2 regions of the Streptomyces sp. NTD107 genome follow, and region 2 is predicted to be linked to the other one. Evidence: riboswitches for the same ligand, from Rfam matches in the RefSeq annotation. Region 2 holds a riboswitch; the other holds the start of a gene.
The links. A riboswitch is a leader RNA that binds a small molecule or an ion and turns the genes downstream of it on or off. The one in region 2 is predicted to bind glycine.

Region 1 (7,525 bases), on a different contig from region 2:
TCTTCCTGGACGATGTGACGGTCTCCCGCCGCCATGTGGAGTTCCGCCGCCGTCCGGAGGGCGGTTTCTCGGTGTTCGACGTGGGCAGCCTCAATGGCACCTATGTCAACCGCGAGCCCATCGACTCCGCGGTGCTCGCGCACGGTGACGAGGTGCAGATCGGTAAATACCGGCTGGTCTTCTTCACCGGCCAGTACGGTGGGTGACGGCTCCCGGAGAGCGCACGGCGCCGCCCGGCGGTGTTCGACTATCCAAATGCCCCGGTCACGACCTAGGGTTGCTGTGTGAACCAGCTCGACGTCGTGGGTGTCAGGGTCGAATTGCCCAACAACCAGCCCATCGTGCTCCTCCGTGAAGTGGACGGCGATCGCTACCTCCCCATCTGGATCGGCCCCGGGGAGGCCACCGCGATCGCCTTCGCCCAGCAGGGGCTGGCCCCTGCCCGACCGCTGACGCACGACCTGCTGAAGAACGTGCTGGAGGCGATCGGGCAGGAGCTCACCGCCGTACGGATCACCGATCTGCGCGAGGGTGTCTTCTACGCCGAGCTGGTGTTCGCCAGCGGGGTCGAGGTCAGCGCCCGGCCCTCCGACGCCATAGCGCTCGCACTGCGGGCCGGCACCCCCATCTACAGCAGCGAAGGGGTGCTGGACGACGCGGGGATCATCATCCCCGACGAGCAGGAGGACGAGGTGGAGCGGTTCCGGGAGTTCCTGGACCAGATCTCCCCCGAGGACTTCGGCTCCGGCAATCAGTAGCGGGGCGTGGCGATCGTTGACCCGCTGAGTGTGCATGCTTAGCGTCTGTGGGGCATGTCTTGGGAGGAGCGCTGTGCGCGTGCTCATCGTCACACCCGGTGAGCGACGAGGGCACGGTCGGGGCGTGCGGAACGGAGGCCGGCGTGACAGGTAATGGCGAGGGTACGGCGGCGGGCGGGATCTCCCCGCTGCCGGGCGCGCCGCCGCACCGCCCGCTGCGGGCGCCGGCCGCCCCCCAGGGGCACGGCGCCGAGCGGGAACAGCTCGGCTACCGGGGCCCCAGCGCCTGCGCCGCCGCCGGGATCACCTACCGGCAGCTGGACTACTGGGCGCGCACCCAGTTGGTGCAGCCCAGCATCCGCCCGGCGCACGGCTCGGGCACCCAGCGGCTGTACAGCTTCCAGGACATCCTGGTGCTCAAGATCGTCAAGCGGCTGCTGGACGCCGGGGTCTCGCTCCAGAGCATCCGCACGGCGGTGCGCGCCCTGCGCTCCGCCGACCTCGCGGAGCTGGCCGGGCTGACCCTGATGAGCGACGGTGCCACCGTCTACCGCTGTGAGTCCCCCGAGGAACTGGCCGAGCTGCTGCGCGGCGGCCGGGGCATCTTCGGCATCGCCGTCGGGGCGGTGTGGGGGGACGTGGAGACGGCACTGGCGCAGCTCCAGGCCGAGCGGGTGGACAGCGGCGAGGTGATCACCGGCCGCCACCCCTCCGACGAGCTGGCCCGCCGCAGACAGCGCGGCACCCGCTGATCCGGGCGATTGTCAGAGCCGTACGGCACCATCGGGAGGGTGAGAGGCCAGCCGACGATCCTGCACCTCGACATGGACGCCTTCTACGCCTCGGTGGAGCAGGCCGCCAAGCCGTCGCTGCGGGGCAAGCCGGTGATCGTGGGCGGGCTCGGCCCGCGCGGCGTGGTGGCCACCGCCTCGTACGAGGCCCGGCGGTTCGGGGTGCACTCGGCGATGCCGATGGCCCAGGCCCGGCGGCGCTGCCCGAACGCGGCCTATCTGTATCCGCGCTTCGACGTCTACCGCGCGGTCAGCGACACCGTGATGGGGATGCTGCGCGAACTGTCCCCGCTGGTGGAGCCGCTCAGTCTGGACGAGGCGTTCGTCGATCTGGCGGCCGGGGGCTCGGCCCACACGGCGCGCGAGGCCGAGACGGTGGGCCACCAGCTGCGCGGCCGGATCCTGGCCGCCACCACCCTGACAGGCTCGGTCGGTCTGGCCGGCTCCAAGATGCTCGCCAAGATCGCTTCGGAGCGGGCCAAGCCGGACGGCCTTGAGCTGATCGTGCCCGGCACCGAGCGGGAACTGCTGGCTCCGCTGCCGGTACGCACCCTGCCCGGGGTCGGCCCGGCCACCGATGGCGTACTGCGCCGGGCCGGGATCAGCACCGTGGGCGATGTGGTGCGGGCCGGCGAGGTCGAACTGCTGCGGCTGCTCGGCACCGCGCACGGCGGCGGGGTGCATGCCATGGCGCTGGGCATCGACGACCGCCCGGTGGTCGCCGAACGGGACGCCAAATCGGTGTCGGTGGAGGACACCTTCGATGTGGACCTCACCGACCGGGCCCGGGTGCGCCACGAGGTGGACCGGCTGGCCGAGCGGTGTGTGCGCCGGCTGCGCGAACACGGCCGGTCCGGGCGCACCGTGGTGCTGAAGGTGCGCAGCCACGACTTCTCCACCCTGACCCGCTCGGACACCCTGCGCGGGCCGACCGACGATCCGGCGGTGGTGCGGGAGCTGGCCGCCCGGCTGCTGGAGGGGGTGGACACCACCAACGGCGTCCGGCTGCTGGGTGTTGGTGTCACCGGACTGGCGGATTTCACCCAGGAGGATCTGTTCGCCCAGACGGGCGCCACCGTCGAGGCCGAAGCCGGGACCGGGGCCGAGGAGGAGGGCCGCGGGGCGGACCGGCCGGCCCCGGACCCCGGCCCCGGCCCCGGCCCCGGCTCAGAGCCCGAGCCGGCGCCCGACCGGCGCTGGCTGCCGGGACTGGATGTGACGCACACCGAGTACGGGCCCGGGTGGGTGCAGGGCAGCGGCGTGGGGCGGGTCACCGTGCGCTTCGAGACGCCCGGGTCGGCGCCGGGCCGGGTGCGTACCTTCGGCGTGGACGATCCGGCGCTCGGCCGCTCCGCCCCGCCGCCGCTTCAGCCCTCCTCGTCCGGCGGCGGCGAGGCCAGCCGGCCGAAGTCCTGATCCGGCGGCGCCGACTCCTGCTCCGGTCCCGCCATCGGCACATCGAGACCGTAGTGGTGGTACAGCTGCAACTCCTGCTCGGGGGACAGATGCCGGCCCACCCCGAAGTCCGGCGCGTCCTTGATCAGCGACCGGTCGAAGGGCACCCGCAGCGCGTCGTCGACCACCTCGCTGGGCTCCAGCGGCACAAACGCGTCCCGGCTGAAGAGACCGGTGCGCACAGCCGCCCATTCGGGTGCACCGGTCGCGTCATCCAGATAGACCTCGTCCACCGTGCCGATCTTGGCTCCATTGCGGTCGAACGCCTTGCGCCCGATCAGGCTGCGGGGATCGATATCGGTCTGCACGGTTCCTCCCACGGGTCATCACTGCCGGGCCGCACGCCCCTTCGCCCTTACGTAACGGCACATACCCGAAGCTGGCCAGTCGAGTGCTGCCGCCACCGGTCGCGGGGCTCCGGCTCCATGGTCGCAGCCCCAGGGCCGCTGGTAGGCTCGAAAACGGTTGTTGACCTCGTGCGGGAGAGTCCACCGGCCCCCGGGCCGGCGGCGCCGAAGGAGCAAATCCTCCCCGGAATCTCTCAGGCCCCCGTACCGCACGCGCGAAACCACTCTGGAAAGCAGGGTGGCGGCCGGACATCCGTCCCGGCCCCGCCCTCACCGACGGTGAAAGCCGCGCCGACGCCCCGCCCGGGGCAACGACGCGGTGAAGCTCTCAGGTTGAGATGACAGAGGGGGAGGCCGCAGCAGGCACCGCCCGGTGGTTGCGGGTCCCAGCGACCAGGAGGCCCCCAGATGTCCGAACGCCCACTCCCGCTCAGCGCGCTGGAGCACGGCTCGCCCTTCGCGGCCCGCCACATCGGCCCCGACGCGGCCGACCGGGCGAAGATGCTCGCCCACGTCGGCTTCGGCTCCCTCGACGAACTCACCACGGCCGCCGTGCCCACCTCCATCGCAGGCACCGGGCCGCTGCGGCTGCCCCCGGCCCGTACCGAGGCCGCCGTGCTGGCCGAGCTGCGCGAGCTGGCCGACCGCAACCAGGTCCTCACCCCGATGATCGGCCTGGGCTACTACGGCACCTTCACCCCGCCGGTCATCCTGCGCAACGTGATGGAGAACCCGGCCTGGTACACGGCCTACACGCCCTACCAGCCGGAGATCTCCCAGGGCCGGCTGGAGGCCCTGCTGAACTTCCAGACCGTGGTCGCCGACCTCACCGGGCTGCCCACCGCCGGTGCCTCGCTGCTGGACGAGGGGACCGCCGCCGCCGAGGCCATGGCACTGTCCCGCCGGGTCGGCAAGGTCAAGCAGGGCGTCTTCCTGGTCGACGCCGACACGCTGCCGCAGACCGTCGCCGTGCTGCGCACCCGCGCCGAACCCACCGGGGTCGAGGTGGTGGTCGCCGACCTCGCGGCGGGCATCCCGGACGCGATCGCCGAGCGCGGCGTCTTCGGCGTCCTGCTCCAGTACCCCGGCACCGGCGGTGCCGTCCGCGACCCGCGCCCCGTCATCGAACGGGCCCACGAGCTGGGCGCGATCGTCACCGTCGCCGCCGATCTGCTCGCTCTCACCCTGCTGACCTCCCCGGGCGAGCTGGGCGCCGACCTCGCGGTGGGCACCAGCCAGCGGTTCGGCGTACCGATGGGCTTCGGCGGCCCGCACGCCGGCTATCTGGCGGTCCGCGAGGCGTACGCCCGCTCGCTGCCGGGCCGGCTGGTCGGTGTCTCCCGGGACGCGGCCGGCAAGCGCGCCTACCGGCTGGCGCTCCAGACCCGCGAGCAGCACATCCGCCGCGAGAAGGCCACCAGCAACATCTGTACGGCGCAGGTGCTCCTCGCCGTGATGGCCGGCATGTACGCGGTTTACCACGGCCCGGACGGGCTCGCCGCCATCGCCCGGCGCACCCACCGGTACGCGGCGCTGCTGGCGGCCGGGCTGCGGGCCGGCGGGGTGGAGGTGGCGCACCGGGAGTTCTTCGACACCGTGACCGCCGAGGTACCTGGCCGCGCCGGGCAGGTGGTGGCCGCCGCCCGCGCGGCGGGCATCAATCTGCGGCAGGACGGCCCCGACCGGGTCGGCATCGCCTGCGACGAGACCACCACGCGTACCGAACTGGCCGCCGTCTGGGCCGCCTTCGGGGTGGACCCGGCGCTCACCGACCTCGACACTCTGGACGCCGCCACACCGGACGCGCTGCCCGGCGCGCTGCTGCGCACCGATGAATACCTCAGCCACCCCGTCTTCCACGAGCACCGCTCGGAGACCGCGATGCTGCGCTATCTGCGCCGGCTCGCCGACCGGGACTACGCGCTGGACCGGGGCATGATCCCGCTCGGCTCGTGCACCATGAAGCTCAACGCCACCGTGGAGATGGAGCCGGTCACCTGGCCGCAGTTCGCCGCGCTGCACCCGTTCGCGCCGATCGAGCAGGCCGAGGGCTACCGCACCCTGATCCGGGAGCTGGAGGACGGGCTCGCCGAGATCACCGGCTACGACAAGGTCTCGCTCCAGCCCAACGCCGGTTCGCAGGGCGAGCTGGCCGGGCTGCTGGCGGTGCGCGCGTACCACCGGGCGAACGGTGAGCCGCGGCGCACCGTGTGCCTGATCCCGTCCTCGGCGCACGGCACCAACGCCGCCAGCGCCGTGATGGCCGGGATGAAGGTGGTGGTGGTCGCCACCGGCGAGAACGGCGATGTGAACGTCGAGGACCTGCGCGCCAAGATCGAGCGGCACCGCGAGGAACTGGCGGTGCTGATGGTCACCTACCCCTCCACGCACGGGGTGTTCGAGGAGGGCATCCAGGAGATCTGCGCGGCGGTGCACGACGCGGGCGGCCAGGTGTACGTGGACGGCGCCAACCTCAACGCCCTGGTGGGGCTGGCCCGGCCGGGGCGGTTCGGCGCGGATGTCTCGCACCTGAATCTGCACAAGACCTTCTGCATCCCGCACGGTGGCGGTGGTCCCGGTGTCGGTCCGGTGGCGGTGCGCGCGCACCTGGCCCCGTATCTGCCGGGTCATCCGCTTCAGCCCTCGGCCGGTCCGGTGGACGGGCCGGTGGGCCCGGTGTCGGCGGCGCCGTGGGGCTCGGCCGGGATTCTGCCGATCTCCTGGGCCTATCTGCGGCTGATGGGGCCCGAGGGGCTGCGCGCGGCCACCCAGACCGCGGTGCTGGGGGCGAACTACATCGCCAAGCGCCTTGAGCCGCACTACCCGGTGCTGTACACCGGGCCGGGCGGTCTGGTGGCGCACGAGTGCATCATCGATGTCCGGCCGCTGACCAAGGCGACCGGGGTCAGCATCGACGATGTGGCCAAGCGGCTGATCGACTACGGGTTCCACGCCCCGACGATGTCGTTCCCGGTCGCCGGAACGCTGATGATCGAGCCGACCGAGAGCGAAAATCTGGCCGAACTCGACCGATTCTGCGATGCGATGGTCGCGATTCGTGCGGAGATCGACCGGGTGGGGGCGGGGGAGTGGCCCAAGGACGACAACCCGCTGGCCGGTGCCCCGCACACCGCGGCCCAGCTGGCGGAAGCCGAGTGGACGCACCCGTACAGCCGTGAGGACGCGGTCTTCCCCGGCGGCGCGGGCCGGGAGGACAAGTACTGGCCCCCGGTACGGCGGATCGACGGCGCCTACGGCGACCGCAATCTGGTGTGCTCCTGCCCGCCGGTGGACTCCTACGAGGGCTGACGCCCCCGGCCTCCGGGCCGGAGCACCCCCACGGGGGTGCTCCGGCCCGGGCCCGTACGGTCGCCGCCGGTCAGCCGGTCGGTGCCGCGATGGTCAGCCGGCCCGCGAGCAGCGGCAGCAGGGTGTCCACCCGCACCGGACGGTCGGCCGCGATCCCCGGCGGCGCCGGAGCGAGCGGCACCAGGACGTCGTGCGGCAGCGGGGCCCCGGCGGCCGGATCCGCCGCCGGGTCCGAGTGCAGCCACAGGGTGAGCATGTACAGCTCCGGAATCGACAGCAGCCGGGGCTGATAGCTGCCGGGAAGCGTCTGGGCGCGCCGCACGGCCCGTTCGGTCGAGGCGATATAGGGCCCTTCACCGAAATGCGAGAAAGCCCAGCCGTCGGGGGTGAGCATGGTTTCCGCGGCTCCGACGGCACGGCCGCCGCTCTCCAGCAGAAAACGCCAGCCGGTCAGTTGGGAACGGGCCGCTCCGGCGGGGTCGAGGACCGGCAGCAGCCGGTGCACGGGCAGGGGAAGTGCGGGGCGCAGGGCTCCCCGATTCAGATACAGCGGGTGCTGGGAACTCACCGTGGAGGACTGGAGTGCCGCACTCAGGCTGCGCTCGGCGGCAGCGGGGGCGGGCGGGATGTTCAGGGGCATGTCGGGTCGCCTCTCGCTTCGGAGTAGGTCGCCTCTTCCAGGGGAGACATGGCGCTAGTGGATGTTATACGACGCATGTTCTCGTTTTGTTTCCGCTAGCCGACCGGAAAAGTTTCGGCAAGAGGTAATCAGGCCGCCCTGTGTGCGAACTATCCCTGTGGGATATGCCCATGTGTGGGCCGCGCCACTCACTGCCCGGTGTTATCACCCGATGGTCGTGGGCAG
Region 2 (7,525 bases):
CCCCGGCCCGCGGGAGCGGGCCCCGCCCCAACCCGCGCTCGCACCCCGGTACCGCCGACGTACCTCCTCTCAGCCGAATGGGAAGAACACACCACCATGTCTCGTGCAGTGCAGCGCCTGTCCGCTCTCCTGGCCACCGTGCCGCTCCTCCTGGCCGCCGCGGCCACCGGTGCCGCCGCCACCAGCGCCGCGACGGACGGGCCCAGGACGACCGCCGAGGAACCCCCGCCCGTCACCGAGATCCCGGTGATCACCAACGCCAACGACCGGGCGATGCCGCTGGACGGTTACCTGCTGAACCCGGCCCAGCGGGCGACCGTCGACGCCGCGTACGACCGGCTGGCGTCCGGCTGCATGGCGCGGTTCTCCTTCGACTACAGCGTCCCGAGGTTCCCCGAGCCCAGCCTTCCCGACTCCCCGACCACCCGGACCGACGGCCGCTTCGGACTCCAGAGCGCCGAGCACGCGGCGCAGTGGGGCTATCACTGGGCGGGCGGCTTCCCCGAGTGGGAGCCCTCCCCGCAGCCGACGGGCGAGATGCTGACGGCCCTGACCGGATCGGACGGCCCGGGCCAGAAGCTCGGCCCGGGCGGTCAGATCATCAACGGCGAGGTCGTGCCGTACTACGGCTGCACCGGAGAGGCGCGGACGGGGCTCACCGGCTCGCCCGAGGGGTGGGTGGGCGACCCGTATCTGTCCGAGGACCTCAAGTTCGACACGCTGTTCGCGGCCCGGAACGACGCGCGCACCCGCGCGGTGTTCGACCTCTGGTCGGCGTGCATGCGGGACAAGGGCTTCGACTACCCCGACCCGCTGGCGGCGGCCGCGGACGGGCGGTGGGGCGAGACCCAGCTGCCCACCGCGTACGAGATCCAGGTCGCCGTGGCCGACCAGGAGTGCCGGGCGGCCCACAACGTGGTGGGCGTGTGGTTCGCGGTCGACCACGCCTACCAGGAGCGGGCCGTCCAGCGGTACGCCGAGGGCCTGAGCGAGGCGAAGGCGCAGCTGGACGCCATGATCGCCGCCGCTGAGCGGGTGGTGGCCGCCCCGTAGCCGGGGGCTTCTCCTCCGGCCCCCGAGCGCGCGGGTTCCCCCGTCCTTCCCCCCTGTCCCGGGGGAACCCGCCGCGCGACCGGCGACCGGCGACCGGCGACCGGCGACCGGCTGTCGGCTGTCGGCCGCCCAGGAGCTAGCACTCGATGATGTTCACCGCGAGCCCGCCGCGGGCCGTTTCCTTGTACTTGATGCTCATGTCGGCCCCCGTCTCCTTCATGGTCTTGATCGCCTTGTCCAGCGAGACATGGTGCCGCCCGTCCCCGCGCAGCGCCATCCGGGCCGCCGTGATCGCCTTCACCGCCGCCATGCCGTTCCGCTCGATGCACGGGATCTGCACCAGGCCGCCGACCGGGTCGCAGGTCAGGCCCAGGTTGTGCTCGATGCCGATCTCCGCCGCGTTCTCCACCTGCTCCGGGGTGCCGCCCAGCACCTCCGCGAGCCCGCCCGCCGCCATCGAGCATGCCGAGCCGACCTCGCCCTGGCAGCCGACCTCGGCGCCGGAGATCGAGGCGTTCTCCTTGAACAGCATCCCGATCGCGCTCGCCGCCAGCAGAAAGCGCACCACTCCGTCCTCGTTCGCGCCCGGCACGAAGTCCAGGTAGTAGCGCAGTACCGCCGGGATGATGCCGGCCGCGCCGTTGGTGGGGGCGGTCACCACCCGGCCGCCGGCCGCGTTCTCCTCGTTGACGGCCATCGCGTACAGCGTCACCCACTCCATGGCGGACTCCGCCCGGGCGCCCTCGCCGCGCAGCCTGCGCGCCGCACTCGCCGCCCGCCGCCTGACCTTCAGACCGCCCGGCAGGATGCCTTCCCGCTCCATGCCGCGCGCGATGCAGGCATCCATCACCCCCCAGATCCGCAGCAGCTCGGCCCGGATCTCGCCCTCCTGCCGCCACGCCCGCTCGTTCTCCAGCATCAGCGAGGAGACCGAGAGCCCGGTCTGCCGGGTCAGCCGCAGCAACTCGTCCCCGGTGCGGAACGGATGGCGCAGCACCGTGTCGTCCAGCCGGATCCGGTCCGCGCCCACCGCGTCCTCGTCGACGACGAAGCCGCCGCCCACCGAGTAGTACGTCTTCTCCAGCAGGACGGAGCCGGCGGCGTCCAGCGCCGCCAGCCGCATGCCGTTGGCGTGGTACGGCAGCGACGTCCGCCGGTGCAGCACCAGATCGGTGTCCGGGTCGAAGGCGATGACATGGGTGTCCCCTATGTCGGCGCCCAGCAGCCGCAGCCGGCGCTCGGCGCGGATCGCCGCCACCCGCACGTCGGCCCCGGACACGTCGACCGTGTCGGGCGCGTACCCCTCAAGACCGAGCAGTACGGCCTTGGGTGTGCCGTGCCCGTGCCCCGTGGCGCCGAGCGAGCCGAACAGCTCGGCCCGTACCGCGTGGGTGGGCGCCAGCGCGCCCTCCTTCTTCAGCCGGTGCGCGAACATCCGCGCCGCCCGCATCGGGCCGACCGTGTGCGAGCTGGAGGGCCCGATGCCGATGGAGAACAGATCGAAGGCGGACAGTGCCATGGGGGTCCACTCCTTACCGGGGGACGAGAACGGCGGGGCGCGCACCCGCGCGGGCGGCGCGCCCCACCACAGGGGCCTAACGGCCGGGGTAGAGCGGATGACGGTCGGCGAGCGCCGTCACCCGGGAGGCCAGCTTCTCGGCGGTGCCCGCGTCGTACCCGGGCAGCAGCGCCAGGGCGATGATGTCGGCGACCTCGCGGAAGTCCTCGTCGCCGAAGCCACGGGTGGCCAGCGCCGGGGTGCCGATGCGCAGCCCGGAGGTCACCATCGGCGGGCGCGGGTCATTGGGGATGGCGTTGCGGTTGACGGTGATGCCGATGGCGTGCAGCCGGTCCTCCGCCTGCTGCCCGTCCAGCTCCGCGTCGCGCAGATCGACCAGCACCAGATGGACGTCGGTGCCGCCGGTCAGCACGGACACGCCCGCGCCGGCCACGTCCGCCCGTACCAGCCGCTCGGCCAGCAGCCGGGCGCCGGCGACCGTACGCCGCTGCCGCTCCGCGAACTCCTCGCCCGCCGCGATCTTGAACGCCACCGCCTTGGCGGCGATCACATGCTCCAGCGGGCCGCCCTGCTGCCCGGGGAACACCGCGGAGTTGATCTTCTTGGCGTGCTCCTGACGCGACAGGATCACCCCGCCGCGCGGACCGCCCAGCGTCTTGTGCGTGGTCGTGGTCACGACATCCGCGTACGGTACGGGGCTGGGGTGCAGCCCGGCGGCCACCAGGCCCGCGAAGTGCGCCATGTCCACCATCAGCAGCGCGCCGACCTCGTCCGCGATGCGGCGGAACGCGGCGAAGTCCAGCTGCCGGGGGTACGCCGACCAGCCGGCGATGATCAGCCGGGGCCGGTGCTCGGCGGCGAGCGCCGCGACCTCGGCCATGTCCACCAGGCCGGTGTCGTCCGCCACGTGGTAGGGCACGACGTGGTAGAGCCGTCCGGAGAAGTTGATCTTCATCCCGTGGGTGAGATGCCCGCCGTGCGCCAGGTCGAGACCCATGATGGTGTCGCCGGGCTTGAGCAGCGCGGCCATCGCGGCGGCGTTCGCCGAGGCCCCCGAGTGCGGCTGCACATTCGCCGCTTCCGCCCCGAACAGCGCCTTGACGCGCTCCCGGGCCAGGTCCTCGATGACATCGACATGCTCACAACCGCCGTAGTAGCGGCGCCCGGGATATCCCTCGGCGTACTTGTTGGTGAGCACGGAGCCCTGCGCCTCCAGCGCCGCCACCGGCGCGAAGTTCTCCGAGGCGATCATCTCCAGGGTGGACTGCTGGCGGCGCAGCTCCGCGTCGACGGCGGCGGCGACCTCCGGGTCCACCTCGTGCAGGGACTGGTTCAGTACGGACGAAGACATGGCGGCGGTCCCCCTCAGCCCTGGGTGAAGGCGGTGTAGCCGTCGGCGTCCAGCAGATCGCCGGGCAGTTCGCCGTCGATGCGGACCTTGAACAGCCAGCCGCCCTCGAAGGGCTCGGAGTTCACCAGCGCCGGCTCCTCCACCACCGCGTCGTTGATCTCGGTGACCTCACCGGTGACCGGGGAGTACAGATCGCTGACCGACTTGGTGGACTCCAGCTCGCCGCAGGTCTCGCCGGCGGTGACCGAGGTGCCCGCCTGGGGCAGCTCGACGTAGACGACATCGCCCAGCGCGTCGGCGGCGAAGGCGGTGATGCCGACCGTGGCGACACCGTCCTCGACGGCCGACAGCCACTCGTGTTCCTTGCTGTAGCGCAGCTCGACAGGGTTGCTCATGGGATCGATTCTCCTCGATGGTGACAATGCGGGAGGAAAGCGGGGATGAAGAGAGAAAGGACGAGGGGGCGGCAGCCGGCCGGCCGGCGCCGCGCGCCGCTACTTCTCGCGCCGGTAGAACGGCAGCGCCACCACGGCGAACGGCTCCCGGCCGCCCCTGATGTCCACCGCGACCCCCTCCGTACCGGGCGCGGCGTGCGCGGCGTCAACGTACGCCATGGCGATCGGGGTGCCCAGGGTGGGGGAGGGGGCGCCGGAGGTGACCTCGCCGATCACCGTGCCCGCCGCGTCCAGCACCGGATACCCGGCCCGCGGCACCCGGCGGCCCGCGCCGACCAGCCCGACCAGGCGGCGCGGCGGCGCGCTCGCCGCCCGCTCGGCCGCCGCCTCCAGCGGCGCGCGGCCCACGAAGTCGCCGTCCTTGTCGAACTTCACCACCCGGCCGAGCCCCGCGTCGAAGGGCGTGGTGGCGGCCGTCAGCTCATGCCCGTACAGCGGCATCCCGGCTTCGAGCCGCAGCGTGTCGCGGCAGGACAGGCCGCACGGCACCAGCCCGTACACCTCGCCGGCCGCCGTCAGCGCGCGCCACAGCGGCTCGGCGTCGCCCGGCGCGACGAACAGCTCGAAGCCGTCCTCGCCGGTGTACCCGGTGCGGGCGATCAGCGCGGGCCGGCCGGCCACAGTGCCCGGCAGCCCCGCGTAGTACTTCAGCCCGGCCAGATCGGCGTCGGTGAGCGCGCCGAGGATCGCGGGCGCGCTCGGCCCCTGGACGGCGATCAGCGCGTACGCGTCCCGGTCGTCGCGCACTCCGGCCTCGAAGCCCGCGCCGCGCGCGGTCAGGGCGTCCAGCACCAGCTGCGCGTTGGCGGCGTTGGCGACGACCAGGTAGTGCTCGTCCGCCAGCCGGTAGACGATCAGATCATCGAGGATGCCGCCCTCGGCGTCGCAGATCATGGTGTACCGGGCGCGGCCCACCGCCAGCGCGGACAGCTTGCCGACCAGGGCGTGGTCCAGCAGCTCCCCGGCCTGCGGCCCGGTGATCGCGATCTCGCCCATGTGGGACAGGTCGAACAGACCGGCGGCGGTACGTACCGCCTGGTGCTCGGCGCGCTCGCTGCCGTACCGCAGCGGCATCTGCCAGCCGGCGAAGTCGGTCATGGTGGCGCCCAGCTCGCGGTGAACGGCGTCGAGCGCGGTGATACGGGACGTCATGAGGTGGCTCCAGAGGGTACGGGCGGCGGGCGGTGCGCGGACGCGCGGATACGGCTCGCCCTCCCCATCTGTCATCGGCACCTGAGAGGTTCGCCTTGCGGCTTGCACCGTGGGTGGGGCCCGTTCGGCCGGGCCCGCTTTTCAGATTTGCCTTCCGCGCGCGGTATCGGGGCCTGAGAGATTCAAGGGAGGACTTGCTCCTTCGGCGCCCCGGCGCTGGACCGGGGACTCTCCCGCGCGTGGTCGAACGGCCATTGTTCGATTGTCCTGCGGTTGTTGTGCGGCTCATCATCGCATGACGGCCCGGGCTGAGCCATTAGGGTGCCCTACAGACCGGATCAGATGGTGGTGGGACGAGATGAACGAGCGTTGGCAGGACCCCGGGCACGGCGGCGCCGGCGGCGGCGCGGATGGCGGCGCGGGCGGGGGATGGCCCGGCAATGAGCTGGAGGAGGCGCTGGCGGCGTCCGTCGGCGTGCCGGACGCCGCGCCCCGGCTGCTCCAGGTGCTGGGCCGCAGCCCGGTGTGGGTGCCGCTGCCCGAGGGCGGCGGCCCGGCCAGCCGCACCCTGGACCTGCCGACCATCGACCTGAACGGCGCGGTGTACGTCCCGGTCTTCAGCTCCGCCGAACAGTTCCAGCTGGTGGTGGGCAGCCATATGTCCTTCACCGTCGCCCCGGTCAAGGAGTTCGCCCGCGGACTGCCGCCCCAGGCCGGGCTGGCCGTCAACCCCGGCGGCACCGTCGGCCTCCCCGTGCCGCCGGAGGGCGTCGCCCAGCTGTGCCGCGACACCCCGGGGGAGCGCGCCCCCGGCATGCCCACGGGTGCGCGGATGCGGCTGTTCGAGCCCGACTGGCAGCAGGAGCCCGTCGACTTCCTGGCGGCGGCGGCCGGCGAGCTGTCCCAGCTGCCGTACGTCCGCACCGCGCGGCGCGGCCTGGCCAGCGCGGAGGGCGGCGCCCCGGCGCTGTTCATCGGCGTGGAGCTGGACGAGCTGGCCGAGGAGTACCGGCTGGGCAGCCATGACGCGCTCGGCCGGGCGCTGGCGCGCTGCGCCGTGCCGTGGCCGGTGCAGCTGGTGCTGCTGGACGCGGTGACCGACCCCGTCGTGGACTGGCTGCGGCACAGCGTGCAGCCGTTCTACCGGCGGGACGCATGAGCGAAGCCCAGGGGGCGATCGAGGAACTGCTGCCCCGGGTGACGGCCGGCCGCCCGGACATCTACGAGACGCTGCTCGGCGCGCTGGCCGGCGGCGAGGTGTGGATGCTGCTGTGGCACGGCCGGCCCGGCGACCCGGACGCCCAGTACGGCAGCGTCGAGGTCACCGGGCACGGCTACGCGCCGGCCGTCACCTCGCCCGCCGAGCTGGCCGCCAGCGGCTGGCCGCGCGACCACGAGGTGATCGGCGGCCGGGATATCGCCGCCGCCCTCTACCCCGACCACTGGGGCCTGTGGCTCAACCCCCACACCCCGGGCGGCGGCCTGGGCATCCCCTGGCCCGACCTGCGGCGGATCGCGGGCGGCCTGGACCGGCTGCCGGCCGGTCCGCTGGTGATCACCGAGCCCACCGCGCCGGCCGAGCCGTTCTACCGGCGGCTGACGGCCGAGGCGCGCCGTACCCCGGTGCTGCGCAGCCTGCGGCGCGGCTGGGTACGGCCGGCGGTGGGCACCGCTTATCTGGTGATCGGCCTGGAGGTGGACGATCCGGGGGAGCCGGCCGCCGAGACGGTGCGGCAGATGATGGCGCGGGCCATCGAGGCGGTCCCGGACGGGCTGGTGGTGGCCACGGTGGCGATGGCGGACGCGTACGACCCGGTCGCCATGTGGCTGCGGGCGCGGGCCCGCCCCTTCTACACGGCGTCCTGAGCGCTGCTGCCGCCACCGGGCACCGGCGTGGCGGGCGCGGGCTCCCCGGCATGCCCGGCGAGCGGGAGCTGCCAGTAACTCACATCACGCCAGGCGCCCATCTTGTAGCCGTTCTCCCGGAACGTCCCC

Region 1: it holds a riboswitch for glycine, as region 2 does, so the genes downstream of both, gcvP (aminomethyl-transferring glycine dehydrogenase) here and gcvT (glycine cleavage system aminomethyltransferase GcvT) in region 2, are expected to answer to the same signal.

The regions. Positions count from the first base shown of each region.
Region 1 covers NZ_JCAJZV010000001.1:522,635-530,159, forward strand. Annotated here, with positions in the region: gene AC5WRL_RS02300 (FHA domain-containing protein) at 1-206, shown strand, start outside; gene AC5WRL_RS02305 (bifunctional nuclease family protein) at 285-758, shown strand; gene AC5WRL_RS02310 (MerR family transcriptional regulator) at 902-1,510, shown strand; gene AC5WRL_RS02315 (DNA polymerase IV) at 1,550-2,965, shown strand; gene AC5WRL_RS02320 (PRC-barrel domain-containing protein) at 2,917-3,324, opposite strand; glycine riboswitch at 3,474-3,571, shown strand; gene gcvP (aminomethyl-transferring glycine dehydrogenase) at 3,760-6,660, shown strand; gene AC5WRL_RS02330 (hypothetical protein) at 6,731-7,300, opposite strand.
Region 2 covers NZ_JCAJZV010000018.1:61,532-69,056, reverse strand. Annotated here, with positions in the region: gene AC5WRL_RS25985 (hypothetical protein) at 97-1,053, shown strand; gene AC5WRL_RS25980 (L-serine ammonia-lyase) at 1,190-2,572, opposite strand; gene glyA (serine hydroxymethyltransferase) at 2,649-3,923, opposite strand; gene gcvH (glycine cleavage system protein GcvH) at 3,938-4,318, opposite strand; gene gcvT (glycine cleavage system aminomethyltransferase GcvT) at 4,418-5,530, opposite strand; glycine riboswitch at 5,589-5,680, opposite strand; glycine riboswitch at 5,682-5,776, opposite strand; gene AC5WRL_RS25960 (enhanced serine sensitivity protein SseB) at 5,889-6,689, shown strand; gene AC5WRL_RS25955 (enhanced serine sensitivity protein SseB C-terminal domain-containing protein) at 6,686-7,396, shown strand; gene AC5WRL_RS25950 (GNAT family N-acetyltransferase) at 7,381-7,525, opposite strand, start outside.